3 regions of the Streptomyces sp. NPDC091387 genome follow, and region 3 is predicted to be linked to each of the others. Evidence: riboswitches for the same ligand, from Rfam matches in the RefSeq annotation. Region 3 holds a riboswitch; each other region holds the start of a gene.
The links. Region 3 has a riboswitch for cobalamin ahead of ACIQM0_RS09090 (cobalamin biosynthesis protein). Riboswitches for the same ligand answer to the same signal wherever they lie in the genome.
Positions count from the first base shown of each region.

Region 1: linked by a shared signal. The riboswitch ahead of ACIQM0_RS37570 (CbtB-domain containing protein) and the one ahead of ACIQM0_RS09090 (cobalamin biosynthesis protein) in region 3 are both predicted to bind cobalamin.
Region 2: linked by a shared signal. The riboswitch ahead of metE (5-methyltetrahydropteroyltriglutamate--homocysteine S-methyltransferase) and the one ahead of ACIQM0_RS09090 (cobalamin biosynthesis protein) in region 3 are both predicted to bind cobalamin.

Region 1 is NZ_JBIVTZ010000032.1:275-9,671, forward strand. Features, by position in the region: partial or broken gene ACIQM0_RS37560 (glycoside hydrolase family 16 protein) at 1-25, opposite strand, end outside; gene ACIQM0_RS37565 (histidine phosphatase family protein) at 222-800, opposite strand; adenosylcobalamin (AdoCbl) riboswitch at 938-1,031, shown strand; gene ACIQM0_RS37570 (CbtB-domain containing protein) at 1,077-1,292, shown strand; gene ACIQM0_RS37575 (CbtA family protein) at 1,322-2,092, shown strand; gene ACIQM0_RS37580 (GNAT family N-acetyltransferase) at 2,192-2,698, opposite strand; gene ACIQM0_RS37585 (tetratricopeptide repeat protein) at 2,812-3,168, opposite strand; gene ACIQM0_RS37590 (pirin family protein) at 3,311-4,276, shown strand; gene ACIQM0_RS37595 (universal stress protein) at 4,874-5,800, shown strand; gene ACIQM0_RS37600 (hypothetical protein) at 6,074-6,694, shown strand; gene ACIQM0_RS37605 (GAF domain-containing protein) at 7,005-8,714, shown strand; gene ACIQM0_RS37610 (response regulator) at 8,806-9,397, opposite strand, start outside.
Region 2 is NZ_JBIVTZ010000006.1:16,945-26,341, reverse strand. Features, by position in the region: gene ACIQM0_RS13935 (RNA polymerase sigma factor) at 1-220, opposite strand, end outside; gene ACIQM0_RS13930 (YciI family protein) at 223-561, opposite strand; gene ACIQM0_RS13925 (GNAT family N-acetyltransferase) at 676-1,143, opposite strand; gene ACIQM0_RS13920 (hypothetical protein) at 1,330-1,578, opposite strand; cobalamin riboswitch at 1,892-2,109, shown strand; gene metE (5-methyltetrahydropteroyltriglutamate--homocysteine S-methyltransferase) at 2,271-4,589, shown strand; partial or broken gene ACIQM0_RS13910 (ECF transporter S component) at 4,660-4,887, opposite strand; gene ACIQM0_RS13905 (Rieske 2Fe-2S domain-containing protein) at 5,054-6,148, shown strand; gene ACIQM0_RS13900 (TioE family transcriptional regulator) at 6,193-6,942, opposite strand; gene ACIQM0_RS13895 (erythromycin esterase family protein) at 7,001-8,203, shown strand; gene ACIQM0_RS13890 (nuclear transport factor 2 family protein) at 8,359-8,808, shown strand; gene ACIQM0_RS13885 (acyl-CoA dehydrogenase family protein) at 8,883-9,397, opposite strand, start outside.
Region 3 is NZ_JBIVTZ010000003.1:484,499-493,895, forward strand. Features, by position in the region: gene ACIQM0_RS09080 (putative cobaltochelatase) at 1-1,355, opposite strand, end outside; gene ACIQM0_RS09085 (cobyric acid synthase) at 1,352-2,962, opposite strand; gene ACIQM0_RS09090 (cobalamin biosynthesis protein) at 2,959-3,972, opposite strand; cobalamin riboswitch at 4,117-4,250, opposite strand; gene ACIQM0_RS09095 (hypothetical protein) at 4,421-4,654, opposite strand; gene ACIQM0_RS09100 (anion permease) at 4,667-5,944, opposite strand; gene ACIQM0_RS09105 (class II aldolase/adducin family protein) at 6,180-6,869, shown strand; gene ACIQM0_RS09110 (alpha/beta hydrolase) at 6,958-8,085, shown strand; gene ACIQM0_RS09115 (hypothetical protein) at 8,270-9,397, shown strand, end outside.

The DNA.
Region 1 (9,397 bases), on a different contig from region 3:
GCCTGGTCAGGTGGGGGGAACTCATGGAATTTCCTTTCCGTACAGGACGGAGGAAAAGTGACTAACCATGCATATGACAAGTGGGGGCATGGCGGCCACGTGGGGGAGAGTTGGGGCCTTAGTTCACTACGTGATTTAAGAAGTGAACCAAGAGCGTGTCAAGGCTCCGTACAGGCCACAGTTCTTGCACGCACCGAATCCGCGCTGCTCCGGTACGTTCATCAGCTGGCCGGCTCCGGTGCGAGCGGCCTGCCGCAGCGCAGGTTCCACCGCCCCGACCTGCCGCTGAGCTCCGTGACCGTCAGCGGGACCACGTCGAGGCGCCAGAAGGCCTGCGGCGGGAGATCCAGTGCACGGACTGCCGCGGCGCGGATCACGGCAGGCTCGGCCACCCCCAGCACCCGGCCGCCGTCACTGCCGTCGGGGGAGTCGAGTGCGTCGAGCCACGCGCCCACTCGGGCGCACAGCTCCAGCAGCGACTCGCCCCCGTGCGGAGCGGCTGACGGATCCGCCAGCCAGGCCGCCACCCCCTCCGGCTCCCGCGCACTCACCTCGGAGAGCCGTGCGCCGGACCAGCGGCCCATCTCCCAGTCCCGGAGCGCGTGTTCGACGCCGGCCCGGAGGCCGAGCGCGTCCGCGGTGCCGGCGCAGCGCAGTGACGGACCCCGCAGACACCGGTCCGCGGCCGGCACCGCGTCCGCGGCTGCTCCGGCCTGCCGGAGCCCGGAGTCGTCAAGCGGTGCGTCACCGGCGAACCGGGCCTCGCGCAGCGCGGCGTTCATCGCCGGTGAGATCAACATCACCCGTACCGTCACTACCGCTCTCAACTCCCTGAACTGTGGCCACTTGGCCAAGCACACCATGACATCCGGGCCCTCGGTGCCGCGGACGGCACCATGGCGGCGCCCACGTCCAGGCGGTATGGTCGCGACGACATGACGAGGGTGTGACGGAAGTCCGGTGAGAATCCGGCACGGTCGCGCCACTGTGAACCCGTACCTGTGCGGGAAGTCAGACCCAGCACCTTCGTCTCAGGCACCACGATCGGGACGCGTGTTCCCTCAGGAGGTTCTGCCATGGCACAGACTGCTGCCCCCGCCACCGGCGCACCCGCCATCACCCCCATCTCGCTCAAGGCCATCGCCCCGTGGGCGGTCTTCTTCGGCATCGTCATGCTGATCCTGCTGTACTTCGTCGGCGCCGAACAGGGCGCCACCTCCGTCATCTCGGGTGCGGGCGTGCACGAGTGGGTCCACGACGGCCGTCACCTGCTCGGTTTCCCCTGCCACTGACCCACCGGGCTGATCCAGGGGAATCCCTCATGAACTCCATATCTGTCAGAGCCATCCTGGTCCGCGGCATGCTCGCGGGCCTCATCGCGGGCGCGCTCGCGATGATCGTCGCCTACTGCCTCGGCGAGTCCCGCGTGGACGCGGCCATCGCCCTCGAGGAGGCGCACAGCCACGAGCACGGCGGCGAGGAACTCGTCAGCCGCACCCTGCAGTCCACCGCGGGCCTCGCCACCGGTGTACTCGTCTTCGGGGTGGCCATCGGCGGCATCGCCGCACTCGTCTTCTGCTACGCGCTCGGCCGGATGGGCCGGTTCGGCCCGCGGGCCACGGCGGCGCTGATCGCGGCAGCGGCCCTGCTGACCGTGTACGTCGTGCCGTTCCTGAAGTACCCGGCCAATCCGCCGGCCGTCGGCAACCCCGACACCATCGGCAAACGCACCGGGCTGTTCTTCCTGATGGTCGCCCTCAGCGTGTTGCTGGCCGTCGCCGCGGTCATCCTCGGCAGGCGGCTGGCCCCCCGCCTGGGTGCCTGGAACGCGACGATCGCCGCAGCGGCCGGCTATGTGCTGCTGATCGGTCTCGCGTACGCCTTCCTGCCCGCGTTCAACGAGGTGGGAAGGGACTTCCCGGCCACCCTGCTGTGGCAGTTCAGGCTGGCCACGCTCGCGGTTCAGTTCACGCTCTGGACCACCTTCGGGCTGGTCTTCGGCTACCTCACCGAACGGCTGCTCGTGCCAAGGGCCGAGGCGGCCGAGGCCGGAAGCGGAACGGCGAAGCGAGCCGTCACCGCCGCAGGCTGACCGACGCGAACGCGCGGCCACGGACACGCGGTCCGGGCCGGAGCACGGCGGAACCCGCAGGGCGAATCCCTGCGGGTTCCGCCGTGCTCCGGCCCCGGCTCACTCCTGGGCGGGCCCGTTCCAGTCCACCCGGTAGTGCTTCAGTTGGGAGTCCTGCTTCACGAGGCGCATGCCCGCGGCGGTCATGACGCGCTGGGACGCGATGTTGTCGAGGTCGGAGTCCCCGTGCACGCAGGCGACGCCCCGGGCACGGGCGAACCGCAGCAGCGCGCGGAGCGCCTCGGAGGCGTACCCCATACCCCGGACCGACGGCACGAGTCCATAACCGATCACGACGTGCCCGTCCTCGTCGGGTACTCCGTGGAACCCCAGCCCTCCGATCACCGGCCCGTCCTCGCCGAGCCGTATCTCGTACGAGCCGAACGGGCTCGGATCCCCGGTGTCCGCACAGGTGTTGAGCAAGCGCGTGGCCGCCGCCCGCTCGCCGGGCGAGGGGTACCCGGCCGCCCAGCGGACGCCGTCCGGCGGCCGGCCCGCCACCACGTGCTCGGCGTCAAAGATGCTCATCGGACGGAGCAGGAGGCGCGGGGTGCTGAGGACGGTCATGGTTCAGGTGACTATCACGCGGTACAGGCGGGCCGCATCCGGATATCCTCCGGCCGAGGCCCGCCCGTACCGAACGTTTCGCATGTCTCCGGTGATCCCCGGGGGACCTGCGGCTACTCGCCGCCGGCCGGGGTGAAGTCCCCGGACAGTGCGGCGGCCACCCGCAGGTGCGTGGCCGCCTCCGTCGGGTGCCCCTGCCGCTCCAGCGTGCGGCCGAGCATCAGCCGTGCGTAGTACTCGACGGGATCGAGCTCCAGCACCGCGCGCAGCTCCGTCTCGGCCCGGCCCAGCCGCGCCGAGTGGTAGTAGGCCCTCGCCAGCAGCAACCGCACCGCGACCTGCTCCGGCGCCTCCTCGACGAGCCCGCCCAGAATCCGGGCCGCGACCATGTACTCCTTCGACTCGAAGAAGAACTGCGCCCGCTCCCACCGCTCGGCGGCGGTACCGAACTCGTAGTAGGTGTCGCTCATTCGTCCTCCTCGGTCGAGGCTCGCCGCGGGCCGGTCCCGTACGCGTCGCATCGCCACAACGCATCGAGATGGTTTAACATTCCACTAAATATTCGGCGTGGGCGACGCCCGCCCGGATCCCCGCGGGAATAGGTTGAGCGCCATGAGCAATCTCGATCGGCAGGCAGCACTCTCCGTCTGTGGAGGGCGCGGCTTCGTCGTCGCCGAACCGGTACGTGAACTCCTCACCCCGCGCCGCGTGAAGCTCGGGGAGTCCACCGAAGTGCGCAGGCTGCTGCCCAATCTGGGCCGTCGCATGGTCGGGGCATGGGCCTTCGTCGATCACTACGGCCCCGACGACATCGCCGACGAGCCCGGCATGCAGGTGCCGCCCCACCCCCACATGGGCCTGCAGACGGTCAGCTGGCTGCACGAGGGCGAGGTCCTGCACCGCGACAGCCTCGGCAGCCTGGCCACGATCCGCCCGTACGAACTCGGTCTGATGACCTCGGGCCGGGCGATCAGCCACTCCGAGGAGAGCCCCAGGTCGCACGCCGCGCTGCTGCACGGCGCCCAGCTCTGGGTCGCGCTGCCGGACGCCCACCGCGACGTCGAGCCGCACTTCCAGCACCACTCCGGCCTGCCGACGGTCACCGCCCCGGGCCTCACCGCCACCGTGATCCTCGGCGACCTCGACGGCGCGACCTCGCCCGGCACCGCGTACACCCCGATCGTCGGCGCGGACCTGGCGCTGAGCCGCGGCGCCGAGGCGCGTCTCCCGCTCGACCCCGACTTCGAGTACGCGGTGCTGTCGATGTCCGGCGAGGCCGAGGTCGACGGCGTACCCGTCCTGCCCGGCTCGATGCTCTACCTCGGCTGCGGTCGCACGGAACTCCCGCTGCGCGCGGAATCCGACGCCGGCCTGATGCTCGTGGGCGGTGAGCCCTTCGAGGAGGAGATCCTCATGTGGTGGAACTTCGTGGGCAGAACCCAGGACGAGATCGAGCGGGCCCGCGAGGAGTGGATGAACGGCGATCGGTTCGGCACCGTACGCGGCTATGACGGTGCACCGCTCCCCGCTCCGGCGTTGCCCCCGGTGCCCTTGAAGCCCCGGGGACGGGTCCGCTGACCTGCGCGGATACCGGTACCGGGTCGTCCTCGTGCCGGGCGATTCCGGGATCGGCGGCGGTTTTCGCCGAGGTGTGCCAGGAAGGCGACGGGGCCGAGGGGCCGTCGGCGCTCGCCAGTTCTTGCGCCAAGGTCGGTGCCGCCCAGGTGCTGCCTCTCACCCTGGCCCGCGGCCGCCGCACGTTGTCAGAGCCCCGCGGGGAGCGGCTTCGGTTCGCCGGGAGCCGCCCGGTTGCGACACGTGCGGCGAGGGCCGCATGCCCCGACGAGTGGCCAACTCGCCCTTCCGCTCGGCTCTGTCCTCAGTGACAGGTGCAGCTGGACATGCTCCCGCCTGTCAGTGGCAGTGGGAACGGTGCTGACGACCGGCCGGCGGCGACGCGTATCCGCTTGAGTTGTTGCTGGGCTGGAAGCACGCCGTGAGGCCGACGGATTGCCGATGGTCCCCAGAACGGGGCCGGTTGACCCCTGACCTGGGCGACGGGTGGGCCGGATGCTGGGGGCGAGCCTCCGGCATCCGGACAACGGAACAGGGGGCTGTTCACGGGCCCATGCGCCACAGGTTCGCAAGGGCCCCGGCATATCTGAGGAGCGAACCATGAGCGGTTCCAACGTACGAAGTGTGGTGGTCGGTGTAGATGCCTCGGCCCACGCCCAGGAAGCTCTCGACTGGGCCGCCGACGAGGCTGTCCTGCGCGGTGTGCCACTGCGTATCGCCCATGCCTGGACCATGGCCCCGCATCGTGTGCCGGGCACCGGCGGGGTCGGGGCCGCGAAGAGCCTGCTCCAGGCGGCGGAGGAGATTCTGGCTCGGGCCGGCAGCCGCGCCCAGGCGCGGCACAGCGGATTGCGGGTGGACTTCGAGGTGCTGCCCGAGGAGGCGGTGCCGGGGCTGATCCGGCTGGCGCGCGACGCCGAGCTGCTGGTGGTTGGCTGCCGGGGGCTGGGCCGCTTCAGGTCCGTACTGATCGGTTCGGTCAGCCAGAGCCTGGTTGCCCATGCGTCCTGCCCGGTCGTCGTCTTCCGCGGCCCCTCCGAGGCGGCTGATCCGGTGGCTGACCGGGCTGAGCCGAACGATACGTCGACGAGGTGCGATCCCGGTGCGGTCGTCCTGGGAGCGGCTCCGGGCGAGACGGCCGGGCCGGTGGCGTTCGCGTTCGCCGAGGCGGCCAGGCGCGGAGTCCCGCTGCTGGCCGTTCGCACCTGGATGTACCCGGCGAGTTACAGCCCCTACGTGGCGGTGCCGCTGGACGGCTCGGATATGTGCGACGAGCAGGAGAGCCGGGACTTGCTGGAGGTCATTGCCGCACCCCGCGAGGAGTACCCGGACGTGAAGGTGTTCACGGAGGTCGGGATGAGCGAGGCGGCCACGACACTGGTCCGCCTCTCAGCCGGGGCCGGTCTGGTGGTGCTCGGAGCCGACCGCAACCGCAACCGTTTCGCACCACCGACAGGCCGCGTCACCCAGCAAGTGCTGCACCACGCCCACGCTCCCGTCGCCGTCGTGCCCCACGGGCACTCCTGACGGGCCGTTCGGGTCCCCGCCATCGAAGGACGGTGAACGGCAGTGCCGCGAGAACCCAGCCGTCCGGCGGTCGGAGCACCAGGGCCACCACCTCGCCGAGCAGTGACGGCCTGCCGCAAGAGCCTCTTGGAATAGGGCCGTTCGGCTGCTGGATGGGGCCGGTGAGCCTCTGCGGTCCCGGAACCGGGCTCGGCAGGATACGGAGCAGCAGCACCACACACGGGATTGCGCACCGCGCATTGCCCACCGGAGTCCCGAAGGGACGTGCACACCATGGCAGTCAACGAGCGCACACACCGAAACACCGGAATTCGGTTTCCCGGCTGGCACCGGACCGCTTCACCCGCTGACCCCGGAGAGATCGCGGCAGGAGCGTCCAGCACCCGTGCGCAGGTGTTCGCCGGCGTGCGGCTGCTGCTCGGGGCCGTCTTCCTGTGGGCTTTCCTCGACAAGGCGTTCGGCTGGGGATACGCGACCCCGTCGGGCAAGGGCTGGGTCGACGGTGGCTCACCCACCAAAGGCTTCCTCAGCGGTGTAGCCGCAGGGCCGATGGAGAGCACCTTCCACTCCTGGGCAGGAGCCGGCTGGGTGGACTGGTCGTTCATGCTCGGACTGCTCGCCATCGGCCTGGCCCTGGTCAGCGGGATCGCCCTGAGGGCCGCCGCCGTGGCCGGCACGGTCATGATGGCGTTCATGTGGGTGGCCGAATGGCCGCCGGCCAGGCACCTGTCCGACGGATCGCCGAGCATGTCGAGCAATCCGATCGTCGACTACCACGTCGTGTACGCCGCCGCCATGATCGCCCTCGCTGTTGCTTCCGCCGGGACCACCTGGGGATTCGGTCGGATCTGGGCACGGTTGCCGATCGTCGAGCGCTACCGATGGCTCCGCTGAACCTTCAGCTGAAGGCATCGCCCACCCCGTGTGCGCCGCCCGGATCCCCGGGTCGGCGCACATGGCCGTCCGGCCCGCAGACACGGGACCAACGGCCCACTGCGTGGGACCGGGTGCGAGGCCGGCTCACCGCCGCAACCGAGGAAGCGAGTACCAGCCCGCTGCGCGTTGCCCGTAGACCTGTCCGTTTGCGGTGGGGTGGGCCGAACAGGGCGGGGCAGAGGGCCGGGCCCCCGACGGAATGCACGTAACGTGGCCTGGACCGCCGCCTCAGCGGCCACGGGCGGTCGGCGTTCCCAGGGAGACCCACATGATCGGCGAGACAGAGGACGACCAGGGCACATATCAACTGGACCCGTCGCTACGCGAACTCCAGACGCGGCTGGACCTGACCCGTGACGCGAGGGACCGGGTGCACAGCCTGCTGGGAGCGGTCCTGGCGGTGGGAAGGGAACTGGAGCTGGACCAGGTGCTACGGCACATCGTGGAGTCCGCGGTGGCACTGGTGGACGCCCAGTACGGGGCGTTGGGGGTGATTGGTGTGGGTCAGCGGCTGTCCCAGTTCATCACCGTCGGCTTCGATGACGCGCAGGTGGCGGCGATCGGTAGGCTTCCGGAGGGACACGGCCTGCTCGGGGAACTGATCCGGAACCCGGAGCCGCTCAGGCTGAGGGAGTTGTCCACGCATCCGGCTTCGTACGGCTTCCCACCCAACCATCCGCCGATGGACACGTTCCTCGGTGTGCCGATCTGGGTTCGCGGTGAGGTGTTCGGCAACATCTATCTGGCCGAGAAGCACGGTGGCGGCCAGTTCGCCGCCGAGGATGAGGAAGTGCTGAAGACCCTGGCTGTGGCGGCCGGTGTGGCGATTGACAACGCTTCGCTCTACAGCCAGGCACGGCAGCGCGAGCGGTGGCTCACTGCCAGCGCCGAGGTCACGAACAGCCTGCTCACCGGGTCCGGGCGTACTGATGTGCTGCAGTTGCTGGCCGAACGGTCACGGACCATTGCCGAATCGGACCTGGCCGTGATCGCTCTGGCCTTCGGCCCGGACCAACTCATCGTCGAAGTGGCTGTGGGCGAGGGGGCCGCGGCCCACCGGGGCTTGGTTCTGCCGGCGGAAGGGTCTTTCGTCGGGGCGGCCCTACACTCAGGAGAGCCGATCATCAGTGCTGCCGTCAACAAGGACGCGAGGATCACGGCCGGTTCGGCGCGCTGGCAGGGGCTCGGGCCCGCTGTCGCCGTGCGCATGGGGACGGCCAAGGGCGGAGTGCGCGGGGTGTTGATGCTGGCCCGCACCGAGGGGGGCGTCGAGTTCACCGCGGAGGACGCGGGCCCGCTGCTGGGTTTTGCCGGTCAGGCCGCGCTGGCCCTGGAACTGGCCGAGCGGCGTCGTGACGTCGAGCAGATCACCCTGCTGGAGGACCGTGACCGGATCGCCCGCGACCTGCACGACCTGGCGATCCAGCGACTCTTCGCGACCGGCATGACGTTGCAGAGTGCGGAGCGTTTCATAGAGCACCCGGAGGCACTGGAGCGGGTCCACCGCGCCGTGGACGATCTGGACGCCACCGTGAAGATAATCCGGTCGACCATCTTCGGTCTGCGGGCCCGCGATATCGGGCCCGGCGGCCAGGGCCTGCGGGCTCGCGTGGTGGACACCGTGGAGCGGGCGGTCGCCACGCTGGGCTGCACGCCCGCTCTGCGGATGGAGGGCCTGCTCGACACCGAAGTCCCCAGCGACCTGGTCGACAGTCTTCTGGCTGTGCTGGGCGAGGCGTTGAGTAATGTGACCCGCCACGCCGAGGCGCGGACCGTCGAGGTCGTGGTCGCGGCGACACGCACGGATCTGACGCTCACCGTGGTCGATGACGGGGTCGGTATCGCGGACGGCGCGGTTCGGAGCGGATTGGCCAACCTCGACGAGCGGGCCCGGCAGTGCGGGGGAACATTCGTCGTCGCTCCGCGGATCCCGCGCGGGACCCGACTGGAGTGGCAGGTGCCGATCAGGCGCGCCTGACATCGGGTTGCTGGACGGGGGCACGGAGACCGCGCGTCCTGGGACGCGTCGGGCCGGTCGGACGGCGGGCAGCAGCGCTCCGGAGCCGGTACTAGCGGAGACTCTGGTCCCGGTCCCTGCCCACCAGCATCGCGGCCTGAATGCGGCGCTCGACGCCGAGTTTGGCCAGGATGCGCGATATGTGGTTCTTGATGGTCTTTTCGGCGAGGAAGAGGGTCTCACCGATCTGGCGATTGGTCAGACCGTCTCCGATGAGGTTGAGAATGGCCATTTCGCGTTCGGTCAGTTGGGCCAGCACCGGATCGGCCTGCGGGGTCGGTGCCTGCGGACGTCGCAGACTCGCCATCAGACGTCCTGTGGTCGCCGGGTCGAGCATCGACTGGCCGGAGGCGACCGTGCGGACGGCGGTGACCAGATCGGATCCCTTGATCTGCTTGAGCACGTAGCCTGCCGCCCCGGCCATGATCGAGTCGAGCAGAGCATCATCGTCGTCGAAGGAGGTGAGGATCAGGCAGGCCAGCTCGGGCATCCGTGAGCGCAACTCCCGGCACAGGGTGACTCCGTTCCCGTCCGGAAGCCGCATGTCCAGGACAGCGACCTGGGGGCGGAGTGCGGGGATTCGGACCAATGCCTGTGCGCACGTTCCGGCCTCGCCCACGACCGCGATGTTCTCCTCTGCCTGC
Region 2 (9,397 bases), on a different contig from region 3:
CAAGGGTGTGTTCCCGGCGGATCCGGTCGATCGCCCGGTGGCGCGCCGTCGTCACCAGCCACGCGCCCGGGTTGGCGGGTACGCCCGAGGCGGGCCAGTTCCGTGCCGCGACGGCGAACGCCTCCTGCGCGGCGTCCTCCGCCCTGTCGAAGTCGCCGAGGTACCCGACGAGTGACGCCAGCACCCGGCCCCACTCGTCCCGGAAGACCTCCTCCAGCACGTTCAGCGCCGTACCACCGGCCTGATCTCGACGGCGCCGCCGAGCCGGGCGGCCGGGACGCGCGACGCCAGCTCGATCGCTTCGTCCAGATCAGCCGCCTCGATCAGGCAGAAGCCCCCGAGTACCTCCTTGGTGTCCGCGAACGGGCCGTCGGTCATCAGCGTCCGGCCGCCGACCACGCGCACGCTCGTCGCCGTCTCGGCGGACTGCAGCTGCCCGGCGCCGACGCACCGCGGATCGTCGGCCAGCGCCAGATACTCGGCGTACGCCGTCTCGCGTTCCTCCTCCGACAGCGTCTCCTCCCGGCCGGGCTCGGTGTAGATCATCAGGGCGTACTGCATCACGGCCTCCGGAATCAGCGGGCTCTCACCCTCACGACGAACGAGCAGCGGCGCAGGGGACACCGACGGGGTCACCGATACCGAAACAGCGGCAGGCGGGCGGCGGCAGCGGGTTCAGTCCGCGGACAGGAAGAAACGCCGCTTCTCCTTGGCGCGGGCGCCCAGCCGGTCGTAGAACCTGATCGCGTCCGCGTTCCACGAAGGGGTCTGCCACTGGATCTGGCTGAGCCCCAGGACGCGCGCCTCGCCCCGGACGGCTTCCACCAGCAACGGGCCGACCCGCTGACCGCGGTGGCCGTCCCGCAGGAAGAGGCAGTCCATGGAGAGGTATTCCGCGCCGTCCCAGGTGGACAGTTCGGGGGCGCAGGTGGCGTAACCGATGATCCCTGCGTCGTCCCGTTCCGCGACGAAACAACGCAGTCGCGGAGCCGCGGTGCCGAAGAGCAGTGACTCCAGACGCCCGGCCAGGTCCGCGGGCGGCGGCTCGGCCTGCTCGTACCGGGCGTGCTCGGCCACCAGCCGGGCGATGTGCGGGAGATCGGCGGGACGTGCGTGGCGCACCCTCACCGCACCGGTACTCATCAGCGGGCCTCGCCTTCCATGACGTCGTCGCACCATGCTCCCCGGCCCGGCCGAACCGGGCCGGGGAGGACAGCGACGGGGCGCTCCCCACGCGGGTCATACGCCTATGATCCACGCCCGCGGCCTCCGCCGTCGGCACAAGGGTGAAGAGCGCTTTCGTCCGGCGCGTGCCTTCGGGGAGCCGGGTCAGCCGGACGGTTCGTCGGGCACGGGGTGGTCGGCATGGCGAGGGGCTGCGGGCGGAGCGCCGCGCCGGCCGGTACCTGCCTCGTCCGTATCGGGAATCTCCAGGTCCGGGTGCTCGTCGGCCGTCGGCCGCATCGAGCCGCCGACCACGTCCAAGGGGTCCTCGTCGGCCGTGGCCTGCTGATCGGGCGGGTCCCGCGGAATCGGGTCCCCACTCGTTCCGGGGTCTTTCGGGTGAAGGTCGTTCACGGTGTTCTCGCTTCCTCCCATAGGCGTCGTGCCCGGTGCGGGTACCCGGGTGACCGGCGCTGATGCATGGCCGGCGCGGTAACGGATGGTTACCGCGGTGAACGGTCGCGCGCTCCTGGCCGGTTACCCCGGCCGGTCCGTCCCCGTCCGTACCCGTCCGCCGCCCGGCCCCGACGGTGCACGGCCTGCTCCAGGTTGGGCAATACATTCGTCCCACAGGAGCGCGGATCACGCTCACCGAGAACGTGGGGCCGGGGTCCCGTTTCACGTTCCGGAATGTGAACAGCGGTGCCTGGGCAGTGGACGACCGTCTAGGCTGGCAGGTGCAGTTGGTTCGCCCTGTCCGCCAGGCAGGTGCGTCGTAAGAGGGAACCCGGTGGAATTCCGGGACTGCCCCGCAGCGGTGAGTGGGAACGACCGCCGTCATACGCACTGGATCCGGTCGGATCTGGGAAGCGACGGCCAGTAGGAGTCTGCCCCCGGCAGATGTGCCCGCGAGTCCGAAGACCTGCCCGTTGCCCGCACGCGACCCCTCGTGTGCGGATATCCCGGTGACCTCGTGGGCGGGTCGGCGTACATACCAGACGCAAGTCCGCGCCGAAGGCGTGCGCGAGGTCCGTCCGGTACGTCATCCCTTCGCGTCCGTGTCCCGTCCCGGGATGTTCAGGAGTCATCTCGCGAAGGAGATTTCCGTGACACCCAAGCCCGCAGCCGCGGCAGCACGAGCCACCGTGTACGGCTACCCCCGCCAGGGCCCGAACCGGGAACTGAAGAAGGCCATCGAGGGCTACTGGAAGGGCCGCGTCACCACCGACGCCCTCCGGGAGACGACGGCCGGCCTGCGCCGCTCCAACTGGGAACGGCTGGCGGACGCCGGCGTCCACGAAGTGCCCACCGGCGACTTCTCGTACTACGACCACGTCCTCGACGCCAGCGTCATGGTCGGTGCGGTCCCCCAGCGCCACCGTGCGGCCGTCGACGCCGACGCACTCGACGGCTACTTCGCGATGGCCCGCGGCACCCAGGACGTGGCGCCGCTGGAGATGACCAAGTGGTTCGACACCAACTACCACTACCTCGTCCCCGAACTCGGCCCGGACACCGTCTTCACCGCCGACTCCACCAAGCAGGTCACCGAGCTCAAGGAAGCCCTCGCGCTCGGGCACACCGCCCGGCCGGTACTCGTCGGCCCCCTCACCTACCTCCTGCTGGCCAAGCCCGCCCCCGGAGCAGCGGCCGGCTTCGAACCGCTCACCCTGCTGGACAGGCTGCTGCCGGTCTACGCCGAGGTGCTCGCCGACCTGCGTGCCGCGGGCGCGGAGTGGGTGCAGCTCGACGAACCCGCGCTCGTCCAGGACCGCTCCCCTGCCGAGCTGAACGCGGCGGCCCGCACCTACCGTGACCTCGGCGGCCTCACCGACCGCCCCAAGCTGCTCGTCGCCTCCTACTTCGACCGGCTCGGCGATGCCCTGCCCGTCCTGGCGAAGGCCCCGGTGGAGGGCCTCGCCCTGGACTTCACCGGCCCGGCCGCCGCCAACCTCGAAGACCTCGCCGCCGCCGGCGGACTGCCCGGCAAGCGGCTCGTCGCCGGTGTCGTCAACGGCCGCAACATCTGGATCAACGACTACGAGAAGTCCCTCGCCACCCTCGCCACCCTCCTGGGCCTCGCCGACAGCGTCGACGTGGCCGCTTCCTGTTCCCTCCTGCACGTCCCCCTCGACACGGCACCCGAGCGGGACATCGACCCCCAGATCCTGCGCTGGCTCGCCTTCGCCGAGCAGAAGTGCGCCGAGGTCGTCACCCTGGCCAAGGGACTCACCCGGGGCACCGGCGCCGTCGCCGCCGAGATCTCCGCCAACCGCGCCGACCTCGCCTCCCGCGCCGACTCCCCGATCACCACCGACCCTGCCGTACGGGCCAGGACTACCGCCGTAGCCGGCGCCGACTGCCGCCGCTCCCAGCCCTACGCCGAGCGGGCCGCCGCCCAACGGGCCCACCTCGGGCTGCCGTTGCTGCCGACGACGACCATCGGCTCTTTCCCGCAGACCGACGAGCTGCGCACGGCCCGCGCCGACCTGCGCAAGGGCCGTATCGACACGGCCGGATACGAGGAACGGGTCAGGGCCGAGATCGGCGAGGTCATCTCCTTCCAGGAGAAGACCGGCATCGACGTCCTGGTACACGGCGAACCCGAACGCAACGACATGGTGCAGTACTTCGCCGAACAGCTCACCGGCTACCTCGCCACCCAGCACGGCTGGGTCCAGTCCTACGGCACCCGCTACGTCCGCCCGCCGGTCCTCGCCGGCGACATCTCCCGCCCCGAACCGATGACGGTGCGCTGGACCGCGTACGCCCAGTCACTCACCGGCCGCCCCGTCAAGGGGATGCTGACCGGGCCCGTCACCATGCTCGCCTGGTCCTTCGTCCGCGACGACCAGCCCCTCGGGGACACCGCGCGACAGGTCGCCCTCGCACTGCGCGACGAGGTCAACGACCTCGAGAGCGCAGGCACTTCGGTCATCCAGGTCGACGAGCCCGCACTGCGCGAGACGCTGCCCCTGCGGGCGGCGGACCGCGCCGCGTACCTGGAATGGGCCACCGAGTCCTTCCGGCTCACCACCAGCGGTGTACGTCCGGACACCCAGGTCCACACCCACATGTGCTACGCCGAGTTCGGGGACATCGTCCAGGCCATCGACGACCTCGACGCCGACGTCATCAGCCTGGAGGCCGCCCGCTCGCACATGCAGGTCGCCCGCGAACTGGCCGCACACGGCTACCCGCGCGAGGCGGGCCCCGGCGTGTACGACATCCACTCCCCTCGGGTGCCCGACGCCGCCGAGGCCGCCGCTCTGCTCCGCAAGGGGCTGGAGGCCATCCCCGCCGAACGGCTCTGGGTCAACCCCGACTGCGGTCTGAAGACCCGCGGCTGGCCCGAGACCAGGGCGTCCCTGGAGAACCTGGTCGCCGCGGCCCGTACCGTCCGCGGTGAGCTGCCCGCCTCCTGACCCGGGAAGGACCGGAGGGCCGGGGTGTCCGCGTGTGAGCGTGGCGCGCGAACCCCGCCCGTCCGGGCCCTCACTTCCCGTCGGGCGCCGCCGGTCCGGAGCGGGTGTAGCGCACCGGGGCCCGGAAGCGGGCGCGGCGGGCGGCCCGGCGGAACGTGGTGAGCACGGCGGGGCCCGCCGGCACGGTGCAGACGAAGTTGGTGACGGCCCGCCCGGTGTCCCAGCCGAGGGAGGTGGCGAGGTCGAAGGCGAGGCAGCGGTGCCACTGCTCGGTGAAGGGGAGCCCGGGGAGGTAGGCCGTGCGTCACGTCGTTGGGCCGAATCGTCGAGAAATTCTCCCGGTACACACCTGCGTCGTCAACTCAGCGCGCTTGAGACCTCGTTCGGGTGGCGTGCGGCATGTTGAGGGAATCGCGCGGAGGTCCGGGGCAGCCTCCGGGCGACGAATCGTGGAAGGGGAAGTCGTGGAAGTGCCACCCGAGTACGGGCGCGCCATCAGTGAGGGTCCGACCCCGGCGGACGCCGCTGGTGCACCCGCCCTGCCATACCCGAGCGGCTGGTCCGCGCTGGCCTTCTCGCACGAGCTACGGCCGGGCAGAGTGCTGACCCGGCCGCTGGCGGGGCAGGACGTGGTGCTGTACCGGCTCGGCAGTGGAGCGGTCCGGGCCATCCACCCGTACTGTCCGCACCTCGGTGCCCATCTCGGTCTGGCGGAGCTCGACGGGGACGAACTCACCTGCCCCTTCCACTTCTTCGCGTTCGGCCCCGACGGCACGTGCGTGCGTACGGGATACGGCACGCCGCCACCTCGTTCCGCTTTGACGCAGTTACCCGTGCACGAGGTCAACGGTGCCGTCTTCGTCTGGCGCCACCACGACGGCCGTGCTCCCGACTGGCTGATCCCCCGCTGGCACGAGATCGGCCACCGGCCGGCCCGCACGGCCGCCTGGGAGCTGGCCGGAAACGTCCAGGAGGTCATCGAGAACTCGGTGGACCTCGGGCACTTCGCCACCCTGCACGGCTGGGCGAAGGCCGAGATCGGCGGGCCGGTGGCGTACGACGACGCCGCGTTCCACGTATCCATGCGAGCCCATGAGTCGGCGCCGCTCCTGGGCGGCTTCACCGTCGATGTGGAGGTGGACGGATACGGGCTCGGCTGTCTCCACGCCGACGTGCACACGCCTCGCCTCGGGCTGCGCATGTGCACGACGGTGATGCCGACGGCGATCGCGCCCAACCGGATGCAGTTCCGGCAGTTGAACCGCATCGCCTTCACCGAGCCGGGGCGGCTGCCGCCCCCGCTGGCGCGGGCGGTCAGCCGCGTTGCCGCCCGGCTTCTGGACCGCGTCATCTTCCGGACCAGTTGCGAGTTCACAGCGGCGGACTTCCCGATCTGGCATCACAAGCAGTACCTGCAACCGCCCCGGCTGGCCTCCGGCGACGGCCCGATCGGCCCGTTCCGTCGCTGGGCCCGGCGGTTCTACCCGCAGCCGCCCGCCACGGACCCGCTGACGCGGGTCAACCACGGCGAGGGAGGTAACGGAGCGATGCTGCCCTGACCCACCCGGCCCGCCCTCGCCCTATCCGATCGACGGCCGAATGCTCATCCGCGGAGGAGGAGGTACGCCTCCAGCTCCGCGGCCCCGGTCAGCATCGCCCGCCCCCGGGCGGACAGCCGGCCGCGCCAGTCCACCAGCGCGGCCTCCAGCGGCTCCAGCCCGCCGGCCGCCCGAACCTGGGCGATCAGCGGGGCGATCTGCTCCAAGAGGTAGCCGCCCCGCCTCAGTTGGTGAGCCAGCCGGGCGTCCCGCACAGCGGCGGCGTCGTAGACGCGGTACCCGGTCAGCGGGTCGCGGCGCGGGCTCACCAGCCCGGCTCCCTCCCATTTGCGCAGCGTCGCGGGCCGGATCCCGAGCTTCCCCGCGAGCGGCCCGATGAACGTGCCGCCGGCCCCGGGGACCGAGCCCGGTTCGGCGCCCGCACCTGTTTCGGACGCCGTCATGGGTTCCAGGTCACGGAGGGCGCTCTCCACCGCCTGGAGGGTCCGGCGGTCGTCGAGAAGCTGTGCGTGACTCTCGTCGATGAGGTGGAACGCCTCGTCGACCGCGCCCTCGTTCACCGCCCGCATGATCGACGTCGCCGTCCGGTGGCCGTGGCCGGGCACCAGGGCGAGAAATGCGCTCAGGGCGCCCGCGTGCAGCGGGGTGTAGGTGCGGTAGCCGTGGGGGGTGCGGCCGGCGGCCGGAAGGATGCCGGCCTCCTCGTAGTTCCTGACCGCCTGCGTGGACAGGCCGTGCCCGCGCGCCAGGTCAACCGGCCTGAGCCGCTCACCGTTTTGAAGGTTCTGCCTCATTGTCCTGCCGATATCGCGAGAAAGTATCAACCGAAGGTTCAACGATACCGTTGATGGCATGGCTACTGACATCAAGGACATCACCCATGCCGTCGAGGCCTCCGCCGTCATGAAGCTGCTCCCGGCCCGGCCTCGGCTGCTCGCTCTGGGCGAGCCCACCCATGGCGAGGACGCTCTGCTCGACGTGCGCAACAAGCTCTTCCGTCAGCTCGTCGAGCAGGAGGGCTACCGGACGGTCGCGATCGAGAGCGACTGCCTGATGGGCCTGGTCGTGGACGGCTACGTCACCTCGGGCACGGGCACTCTCGACGAGGCCATGGAGCACGGATTCAGCCACGGCTGGGGCGCCTCGGCCGCCAACCGCGCACTCGTACGCTGGATGCGCGCCCACAACGAAGGCCTGCCCGCGGCCGAGCGGATCCGCTTCGCCGGTTTCGACAGCCCGCTGGAGATCACCGGCGCCGCGAGCCCCCGGGCAGCACTCAGCGCGCTCCACGGCTGCCTCTCGGCCCACGTGGACGCGGGCCTGCTCCCCTGCACCGCGGAGACGCTCGACCGACTGCTCGGCGCCGACGCCCGGTGGACCAACCCCGCTGCGATGAGGGACCCGGCCCAGTCCTTCGGGCAGTCGGACGAGGCCAGGGAGCTGCGGCTGCTCGCCGACGATCTGGTGGCGCTGCTCGACACACAGACACCCCACCTGATCACGGCGACCTCGCGGCACGGCTGGGACCGGGCGCGCCTGTACGGGCGCACCGCCGCCGGGCTTCTGCGGTACCACTTCTGGATGGCCGACACGTCACCGAGCCGCATGACGTGGCTGGTGAGCCTGCGGGATTCGATGATGGCGGCCAACCTGCTCGCCATCGCCGAACGGGGCCCGGCACTGGTCCACGCCCACAACGGTCATCTCCAGCGGGCCAGGAGCACGATGCGGATGGGTGGCCTGCCGCTGGAGTGGTGGAGCGCCGGCGCGCTCGTGAGCGCCCGCCTCGGTGAGGAGTACGCCTTCCTGGCCACGGCGCTCGGCACGATCCGGCACCAGGGAGTGGGCACCCCGCCGCCGGACACCGTCGAAGGGCTCCTGTACGCGCTCCCGGACGACCCCTGCGTCGTCGACGCTCCCCGGCTGGCCACCGCTCTCGGCGACACACGTCCCGGCCCTCGGGTGTCCCCCTACTTCGGCTACGCCCCACTTGACCCGGCCTACCTGGCAGGAGTCGACGGGATCGTCTTCGTCAAGGACGTCCCGCGGAGCTGAGAGGAACGGATCGCCCTCGCCGTTCCCCTGTCCCCGAGCCGACGAACTGGTGCGGGCGTTGTTCCCCCCGTCCGGACAGGTGCCAGTAAAGGCCGTTCGACAACGACGTCCGATTGCCGCTGGCACGACCGGACCGCGGTGATCATGCTGGCGGCATGACGATGTCATCAGCTACCGACTCCGTGACCGTTCTCACCGGCATGTACGCGGCCGAGGCCGAGTACCTGGCGGCCGGCGGTCCCGGCGAGGCCTCCTTCGGCCTGCTCGCCCCCTTCTTAGCACCGGACGTCACACTGCACCAGGCAGCGGCTCTGCCCTACGGGGGCACGTGGCGCGGGCACGACGGCATGACGGAGTTCTTCCTCCGGATGGCCCAGGTGTGGGAGTCGTTCGACATGGTCGAGCAGGAGTTCCTCGCCACCGGTGAAACCGCGGTCGTACTGATCCAGGTCCGTGCGCGCGCCCGTGCGACCGGCCGTGAACTCGGCTTCCCGATCCTGCGAACGGTCACGGTCCAGGACGGGCGGATCACCGAGGTCCGTCCGTTCTGCTGGGACACGGGGGCGGTCGCCGACGCCTGCACCTCTCCGGCACCGGCGCGCTGAGCCCGCCCGGACACCCGCCGTCGGAGAAGTCCGATGAGGCGCAGACCGCGTAACAGCCCCTCACGGTGCCGGAGTCAGGCGGGGAGCCGCTCCAGCAGCCCGGCGAAGTCCGTGCCCGGCGCGAGGGTGCCGAACGCCAGACCCCGGTCCCCGTCCAGCCGGGACGCGCAGAACGCGTCGGCGACGGCGGCCGGCGCGTGCCGGACGAGGAGGGAGGCCTGGAGCACGAGCGCCGCGCGCTCGATGAGACGGCGGGCGCGCAGCGGTGCGTCCTCGGTGAGGACGAGTTCGCCGCGCAACTCCTGCCAGGCCGCGTCCAGTCGCCGGTCGGCGCCCGAGGCCGCCTCGATCTCGGCGCGGAAGGCGTCGAAGGACTCGGGCTCGCGCGCCAGCGCCCGCAGCAGGTCGAGCGCGTTCACGTTGCCCGAGCCCTCCCAGATTCCGTTGAGCGGCGCCTCCCGGTAGAGGCGGGGCATTCCTGACGCTTCGTCATAGCCGTTTCCGCCCAGGCACTCCAGCGCCTCGGCCACCGCGGCGGGCTGGCGCTTGCACACCCAGTACTTGCCGACGGCCGTGGCGAGCCGCAGGA
Region 3 (9,397 bases):
TGCAGCTTGGTGAGCGCGCCCTTCGGACGCCGCGCACCGGTGGTACGCCCGTGCTCGGTACGCGCCCGGGAGCGCCGCCCCGCCGCGCCCTCGCCCAGGCCGGGCACGCTCAGCATCTTCGTCCGGAACGGCTCACCGGCCCGCACGGGCTGCTGCTCACCGCCCCCGCCCGGCCGGGGCTGCCCCGGTTCCTGCTCCCCGCCTTGCTCCCCGCCCTGCTCGGGCACGGATGGCGTGGGCGTGTCGTCGGCGCCGCCCTCGGGCCGCGGCGGCGTGTCGGGACCGTCGCCCCGCGGCGGCGGGCCGCCGCCACCGGGGCCGTCCGGGTCCGGATCGTCGTCCTCGCCGCTGTTCTGCTCCAGCGTGTCGTCGAGCTTGTCCTCATCGAGCCCCGGCGCGTCGAACGGATTGCGCCGGCGCCTGTGGGGGAGCGCGAGCAGGGCGGCCTGCCGGACGTCCTCGGCCAGCACATCGGTACGCCCCGCCCACGCGGCCAGCGCCGTGGCGGTCCGCGCCATCACGATGTCGGCCCGCATCCCGTCCACCTCGAAGGCCGCGCAGGTGGCCGCGATCTGCCGCAACGCCTTGTCACCGAGGCTCACTTCGGGCAGCAGTGCCCGCGCGTCGGCGATCCGGGCCCGCAACGCGCCCTCCTCTTCCGCCCACCGGGCGGCGAAGGCGGCCGGATCGTCGTCGTACGCGAGGCGCCGGCGCACCACCTCGACCCGCAGATCGGTCTCACGGGACGCGGCGACCTCGACGGTCAGCCCGAACCGGTCGAGCAACTGCGGCCGCAGCTCGCCCTCTTCGGGATTCATCGTCCCGACGAGCAGGAAGCGCGCGGCATGGCGTACGGAGACGCCCTCGCGCTCCACGTACGAGGCGCCCATGGCGGCCGCGTCCAGCAGCAGGTCCACCAGATGGTCGTGGAGGAGGTTGACCTCGTCCACGTACAGGATTCCGCGATGGGCGTCCGCGAGGAGCCCCGGCTCGAAGGCCTTCACGCCCTCGGCGAGCGCCCGTTCGATGTCGAGCGCCCCGACGAGCCGGTCCTCGGAGGCGCCGACGGGCAGCTCGACCGTCCGCGCCGCCCGCGACACGCCGGACGCGGACGCGTGGGGGCCGTCGGGACACGCCGGATCGGGTGACGCGGGGTCGCAGGAGAACCGGCACCCGGGGACGACGGAGACCTCAGGCATGAGCGCGGCCAGCGCGCGCACCGCGGTGGACTTGGCGGTGCCCTTCTCGCCACGCACCAGCACCCCGCCGACGGCCGGCGAGACGGCGTTGAGCAGCAGGCCGAGGCGGAGATCGTCCTGTCCGACGATGGCGGTGAAGGGGTACGGCGTACTCACAAGGCCTCCTTGGTGGCGGCGGGTTCCAGCGGTTCGGGCGCCGCGGGCGCTCCGGGGACGGTGCGTGCTGCGGGGACCGCGGGCGCTCCGGGCGGGATGAAGGGGAGTCCCGCCGGTGCGCCCGACTCGATGAGCCGCCACAGCGCGTCGGTGTCCGCGTGTTCTTCTATGAGGTCACCGAGGCGGTCGAGCTGCTCCTCGCGCAGCTCGGCGAAACAGGTGCCGGGGGCGGGCACGAAGCGGCGGCCGGCGGCCCGCGCGATCTCGGTCAGGAAGCGGCGGCGGAACGCGTCGCTCTCCAGGGAGCCGTGCCAGTGGGTGCCCCACACGGCGCCGGACCGGCAGCCGTCGAGGCGCTGCCCCTGTCCGTCGGTGAGGAACGGCTCGCCGCCCCGCACGTCCGCGACGCCGTGGTGGATCTCGTACCCCTCGACGGGGGCGCCGAGCGCCTCGCCGGCCGGCCGGGCGAGGGTCTTCTCGCGGGCGAACCGGACGCGTACGGGCAGCAGTCCGAGCGCGTCGACCCGTCCGGCGCGCGACTCCACCTCGTCCTCGATGTGTTCGCCGAGGATCTGGTAGCCGCCGCAGATGCCGAGGACCGGGCGGCCCTCCGCGGCGCGCCGCAGCAGCGCGTCGGCGAGCCCGCGCTCGCGCAGCCAGGCCAGCGCCTTCACGGTGCCGCGCGTGCCGGGCACGATGACGAGGTCGGCGTCGGACAGTTCCTCCGCGCGGTCCACGAACCGCACGACGACACCCGGTTCGGCGGCCAGCGCGTCGACATCGGTGAAGTTCGACATCAGGGGCACCGCGCACACCGCGACGCGCAGGACGTCCTCGCCGTGCGGCGGGGCGACGGCCGACTCCCGCACGGTGCCGCGCAGCGAGACCCGCAGCCCGTCCTCCTCGTCGATGCCGAGGCCGTGGGCGAACGGCAGCACCCCGTACGTCGGCCGTCCGGTGAGATCGCGCAGCATGTCCAGGCCGGGTTCGAGCAGCGACACGTCACCGCGGAACTTGTTGACCAGGTAGCCGGCGATCAGCGCCTGGTCCTCGGCGGCGAGCAGCGCCGTCGTACCGAAGAACGACGCGAAGACCCCGCCGCGGTCGATGTCGCCGACGACCACCACGGGGAAGCGCGCCGCCCGAGCGATGCCCATGTTCACGATGTCCGTGCGCCGCAGATTGATCTCGGCCGGACTGCCCGCCCCCTCGCAGATCACCGCGTCATACGTGCTCCGAAGCTGCTCCAGGCAGTCCACGACGGTGGACAGCAGCGCTTCCTGCCTGCCGCCGTGGTAGCCGCGGGCGCTCATCTCGCCGACCGCGCGCCCCATCAGGACGACCTGGCTGGAGCGGTCGCTGCCGGGCTTGAGCAGCACCGGGTTCATCAGCGCCGTCGGCTCCACCCGGGCCGCCTGGGCCTGCATGGCCTGGGCGCGGCCGATCTCGGCGCCCTCGCGGGTGACGAAGGAGTTCAGGGACATGTTCTGCGCCTTGAACGGCGCGACCTTCACGCCCCGGCGCACCAGCCAGCGGCAGATGCCCGCCGTGACGACGCTCTTGCCCGCGTCCGAGGTGGTCCCGGCGACCAGCAGCCCGCCGCTCATGTCGGTCTCCGTCCTGAGGTGCGCGTACCCGGGGCGTGCGGCCCCGAGCCGTGCGTCGAGGCGATCCGTCGTGCGGCCGCGGCCGCGCCCAGGCGGGCCGCCACGCTCACGCCGAGGGCCAGCGCACCGATCCGGCGCGACAGCCGTACGGCGCGTTCGATGTCCTCGGTCTCCACGGCCCGGCCCGTCTCCCCGTTGAGCACGGGGCGGTGCTCGACCCGGCCGCCGTAGGCGAGGGTGCCGCCCAGGCGGACGCCGAGGGCGCCCGCGAAGGAGGCCTCCACGGGGCCCGCGTTGGGGCTCGGGTGCTTGGCCGCATCCGCCCGCCAGGCCCGCAGCGCCCCCCGGGGCCGTCCGCCCGCGGCCACGGCGAGCAGCGCCGTCAGCCGGGCGCCCGGCCAGCCCGCGAGGTCGTCGAGGCGGGCCGAGGCCCAGCCGTAGCGCAGGTAGCGGGGCGACCTGTGGCCGACCATGGCGTCGAGGGTGTTGGCGGCCCGGAAGCCGACGAGTCCGGGGACCCCGCCCAGCGCACCCCAGACCAGGGCGCCGACCACGGCGTCCGAGGTGTTCTCGGCGACGGACTCCACCACGGCGCGGGCGATCTGCGGTCCGTCCAGGGACTGCGGGTCGCGGCCGCACAGGTGGGGCAGCCGCTCACGGGCCAGGGCGAGGTCCCCGGCGGCCAGGGCGTCCCCGATGGACCGGGCCTCGCGCCCCAGCGACGTACCGCCGACGACGGACCAGGTGGCGGCGGCGGTCAGGGCCACGGACGCGGCGGGACGGCGGCGCAGCGCGCGGGCGGCCAGCGCGGCACCCCCCGCGGCGCCTCCGGCGCAGACCAGGGTGTGCAGTGCGCCCCACCCGCGGTGGTCGCGCCACAGACGGCGTTCGACGTCTGCCGCGGCCCGCCCGAAGGCGGCGACCGGGTGTCCCCGGCGGGGATCACCGAGCAGCAGATCGCCGATCAGACCGGCCGTGGCGCCGTACGCGAAGATGCGATCGGCACGCACGGTTCAGCCGGCCGTCACGCCTCGAAGGACCTTCGTGCGGGCAACGGGTGGAAGGGGCGGCGCAGATACGGACGCACGGCGGCCGGGCATGGCGATATGTCCTCACTCAGGGTCCGCGCCCTGGTTCGACGTGACCGGCGACGAGAGTCTCCTGGCTCCCGGATCCGCAGTTCCCCCGGTCTTCCAGTCCACGTGGCGTGGACCGTGACTTCCGGTGGTGGGGGACTGCTCCCCGGTGACAGTGGCGGGACCGCGCCGGATTCGCACCGGCTTCCTCTGCTGTCGCCGTAATGGCTCCGGCAGTCCACCACGCTCCGCGAACGTCAGTCAACCTGCCGTTGACCTGCGACGGTGCAGTGTGCTGAGACCCACATCGGGCCGGACGCACACGAGGTGCGTCCGGCCCGATGAGCAGGAGCGGGAAGGGCCCCGCGGGGCCCTCCGGCCGTCAGGCGACGATCATGTAGATCCCGTAGGCCACGGCCGCCGCGCACAGCCCGAAGCAGACGTACGCGCCCGCGCGGGCCAGCATCAGGGACCCGCCGGCCTGCCCGCCCTGCGCGGCCGGTTCCGGCTGCCTGGAGAGGCCGACGATGCCCAGCGTGAAGAGGCCCACCAGGGCGACGGTGGCGACGAGAGAGACACCGAAGACGGTGCCGAGGGCTGCCCAGTCGATGTTCATGGGGATGTGTCCTTACACCGTGGCGGGTCGCGCCGGGTCGGCTACGGGTCCGGCCGGGGCCGGGATGGTGGTCTTGAGGTCCTGCTGCGCCTGGGCCGCGGTGGGCGGCGGGCTGACGGCCGCTATGGCGGCGGTGACGACGCCCGCGGGTTCGGCGTCCCCGGCAGTGCCGTTCCGGCCGCCGGGTGCGACGTCGTCCTGGCCGACCGGCTTGCGGCGCGACAGGACCCAGATCGCTCCGGAGCCCGCGACCAGCAGCACGGCGACGAGCACGACGCCCCAGGTGCCCTGCTGGGTGAGGAACTCCGCCCCCGCGCCGACCAGACCGGCGGCCGGCAGGGTCAGACCCCAGGCGACGAACATCCGGGTGGCGGTGGACCAGCGGACCACACCGCCCCGGCGGCCGAGGCCCGCGCCCATCACGGCGCCGGAGCAGGACTGGGTGGTGGAGAGGGAGAAGCCGAGGTGCGAGGAGGCCAGGATGACCGTCGCCGCACTGGTCTGGGCGGCGAAGCCCTGGGGCGGCCTGAGCTCGGTGAGGCCGCTGCCCATGGTGCGGATGATGCGCCAGCCGCCCAGGTAGGTGCCGAGCGCGATGGCCAGACCGGCGCTGACGATGACCCAGACCGGCGGGTTCGAACCGGGGGAGAGCACCCCGCCGGTGACCAGGGCGAGCGTGATGATGCCCATGGTCTTCTGTGCGTCGTTGGTGCCGTGGGCGAGGGAGACCAGCCCGGCGGAGGCGATCTGCCCGGCGCGGTAGCCCTTGGCGGTCGCCTTCTCCTGGGCGCCGTTACGGATCTTCCCGCCGATCCGGTACGTCAGCTTGGTGGCCAGGAACGCGGCCAGACCGGCGACGACCGGAGCGGCGACCGCGGGGAGCAGCACCTTGGTGACGACCGTGCCGCCGTCGACCGAAGACCAGCCCGCGGACATCACCGCGGCGCCGATCAGACCGCCGAAGAGGGCGTGGGAGGAGCTGGACGGGAGTCCGACCAGCCAGGTCAGCAGATTCCACAGGATGGCGCCGACGAGCGCCGCGAAGATGACCTCGGTTCTGAGGCCGTTCTCATTGATGATCCCGCCGGAGATCGTCTTGGCGACCTCCACCGACAGGAACGCGCCGACGAGGTTGAGAACGGCGGACATCGCCACCGCTGTCTTGGGTTTGAGTGCGCCGGTCGAGATGGTCGTGGCCATCGCGTTGGCGGTGTCGTGGAAACCGTTCGTGAAATCGAACACTAGAGCTGTCACGATCACAATCGCGAGCAGCAGCGTGATGTGTTCCATTTACCCAGGCAATCGTTCGACGTCAGTGGCACGTGGACCGTAGGCAACCTGGGTGAACGGAAGATGAACTGAACAGGGCGTTGTGGTGACTCCCATCGGAGGCCCGCCGCTCCACTTGGCCGTGCTCCGACAGCCCCGGACGGTCACGGGGCGGTGTGGGCCCCGAATCCGGCTCCGGACGATCTTCCGGGGCGGCCGAAAACATGGACCGCTCATCAGTGGAAAGGATCTTCGTATGAGCGATCAGCGGCGGGGCCCGGTCGAACAGGCCGGGGACATCGAACAGACCTGGGACGCGGTCGTCGCCACCGCCCGCAGGACGGCGGCCGACGGCCTGGTCGTCGGGACGTCGGGCAATGTGTCGGCACGGGTCGGCGGCACCGTCCTGGTCACCCCGAGCGGCGTGCCCTACGACCGGCTCCGCCCCCAGGACGCGGTCGGCGTCGACCTGGAGGGCAACCAGGTCCTCGGTGAGCTGGCCCCGACCAGCGAACTCCCGCTCCATCTCGCGGTCTACCGGAACACGGCGGCCGCCGCCGTCGTGCACACCCACGCGGTGCACGCCACGGCCGTCTCCACCCTGGTCGCGGAGGTCCCGCCGATCCATTACGCGGCCGCGCTGCTGGGCGGCCCCGTCCGGGTCGCCGCCTACGCCCGGTACGGGACCGACGAGCTGGCCGCGAACATGCTGACGGCCCTGCGGGACCGCACCGGCTGTCTGCTCGGCAACCACGGAACCGTCACCTACGGATCCACCCTCGACGAGGCGTACGACCGCACCGCCCAGCTCGAATGGCTCTGCCGCCTCTGGCTCGCCGCGAGCGCCGTCCCCGGCCGTTCCCCGGCCCTGCTCACCCCGGACCAGCTGGGCGACGTCCGGGAGGCGCTGAAGGGGTACGGGCAGCCGGACCGGGGCCGTCCGTGATTCATCCCGCGCCCCTCCGGACGGCGGGTCGCCACCGGACGGCCCCCGCCCGGTGGCCGACTCCGTGAGCGCCCAGGAGACTGAAGCCGTGCGCCCGGCCAAAGCGACGGCAGCAGTCGTCACCTCCCTCCTCGGCGCCGGTGCGGCAGCGGTCGCGGCCGGCCGGTACGCCGGCGACGTCGCCCTCCGGGCGCCGTCCGGACGTCCCTTCCCCGCCGACCGCAGACTCACCGTGCACGCGACGGCGGCGGGACAGGTCACCCTGACCCGGTCCTTCGCCGCGCTGCGGCCCGGCACCTACGGGCTGGTCGGTGACGGCGTCCACGCCGTCGTCGGCCCGGTGATCGACCAGGCCCACCAGGCCCCCGACACCGTCGTGCGCCGGCTGGAACGCGTCAACCGCGGCACCCTGCGCCCCGGGGCCAAGGTCCGCATGACACCCGAGCTGCACAGCGGCGACCCCACCACGGCCCTCGGCCTGGACCACCGCGAGGTCGAGATCACCGGCGAACTCGGCGCCCTTCCCGCCTGGTTCGTGCCCGCCCCCCGCGATACCTGGGTCATCACCGCGCACGGCATCGGCACCACCCGGGAACATCCCCTGAACCTGCTCGGCTTCCTGAACGGACAGCAGCTTCCGGTGCTCGATCTCGCCTACCGCGGCGACGCCGGCGCCCCGCGCTCCCCGGACGGCCTCAGCCACCTCGGCGAGTCCGAATGGCGTGACCTGGACGCGGCCATCCGCTTCGCCGTGCGCTACGGCGCCGAGCGGGTCGTGCTGCACGGCTGGTCCACCGGCGCCTCCATGGCCCTGCACGCCTCCGTCAACTCCGCGCTCCGGGACCGGATCTGCGGCCTCGTCCTCGACTCCCCGGTCATGGACTGGGCCACCACCCTGCGCGCCCTGGCCGTCGCCCGCGGGGTCCCCTCCGCCCTGCTGCCCCTCGCCGTCCGCGCCGCCCAGGGACAGACCGGACTGCACGGCGCCCGGCTCCTGGACACCTCGCTGCCCCGGACCCTGCACGTCCCCACGCTGATCTTCCACGGGCCCGACGACACCCTGGCGCCCTGGCAGCCCTCCCGGGCGCTCGCCGCCCGCCGCCCCGACCTGGTCGCCCTGCACCCCGTACCGCACGCTCCGCACGCGGCGATGTGGAATGCCGACCCGGCCCACTACGAAGAGACGCTGCGGCGCTTCCTCACGCCCCTGATGTGAGCTGATGTGCCGCTTCGGCCGGTTGGTCCCGGAGGTACGGACGCCCCGGGACACCGGTGATCCGGGTTCCGTTTGGGCTTTCGGGCTGTCAGAGGCAAGACTGCTCCCCGTGACGTCCCGTACCCCGCGCGACTCCAGGCTGCGACTTGTCCGCCCGCGACCCCTCGCCACCGCTCGCAAGGCCGTGATCACCCGGCGCACCAGGCCGGCGCCCCGCCCGCCCGAGGGCACCCCGCCCCGGGCGGAACTGGCCCGCCAGGCCAGGGCGGCCCTCGCCGACGCCGTGCGGATCGCCCGCTGGGCGGCCGGCGGCTCCCGCCCCGGCATCCCACCCCTGGCCGCCACAGCCCTCGAACGGGCCTCTTCGGAGCTGGAGTTGTCCCCGGCCCAGGTGCGCTCCGGCTGGGACCGTGCCAGGCTCGCCGGTCTCGTCGAACTGCACGGCGACACCGCACGGCCCGGCTGGCGGCTGCGCGCCTGGGACCGCGACGACTCCGCCGTGCTCCGCGGCTGGGTGGCGCTCTTCGACGCCTGGTCACTCGTCCACCCCGCGCCGCAGGACATCGAGTCCACCGCCGTCGCCGAGGCGGTCGAGGCCGTGCCCCAGGTGCTCTCCCTCCTCCAGCTCTCCGCGGGCCCGGTCACCGTGCCCGCACTCCTGGACCTCCTCGGCCAGCGCGTCGCCGAGCTCCACGAGGAGCGCTGCGAGGTGCCGTACGGGCCACAGGCGTTGCCCGCCCCCGCGGAGGAGGCCCCCGCCGCCCACCCGGAGGCCCTGTTCGCCCTCCTGCTGGACTGGGCCCTGGAGGGGCTGGCCGCAGTCGGGGCGCTCACCCTCGGCTCCGGGCACGCCACCCTCACCCCGCTCGGCAACTGGGCGGTCTGGGTCAAGCTGGAACAGATCTGCGTCGCCGCCCAGAGCCCGGCCGGGAACATCGAGCAGTCCGCCGCCGACATGCTGCTCGGCTGCGCCCGGCTCACCCCCGGACCGGCCCGTGCCGAGTACCGCGCCTGGCTGGCCGCCCGCCCCGTCGGCAGCGCCGTCGCCGAACTCCTCGGAGTGGCCAGGGGAGAGGACGCGCTGCTGCGCGGGCTGGCCTTCGAGGCGCTCCGCGTCGTCGGCGCACCCGCTGAGCCCGAGGTGCGCTCCGTCGTCGCCGACCCGTCGCTGCGCCCCTACGCGCTGCTCTGGCTCGCCGAGTACGACGGGGCCGACCCCGAGGACGCCCAGGAGGTCCTCAGCCGCGAGGAGGCCACCTGGCTCTGGGTCGACACCGCGGCGGCCGTCGCCGACCACGGCGAGACCGGACTG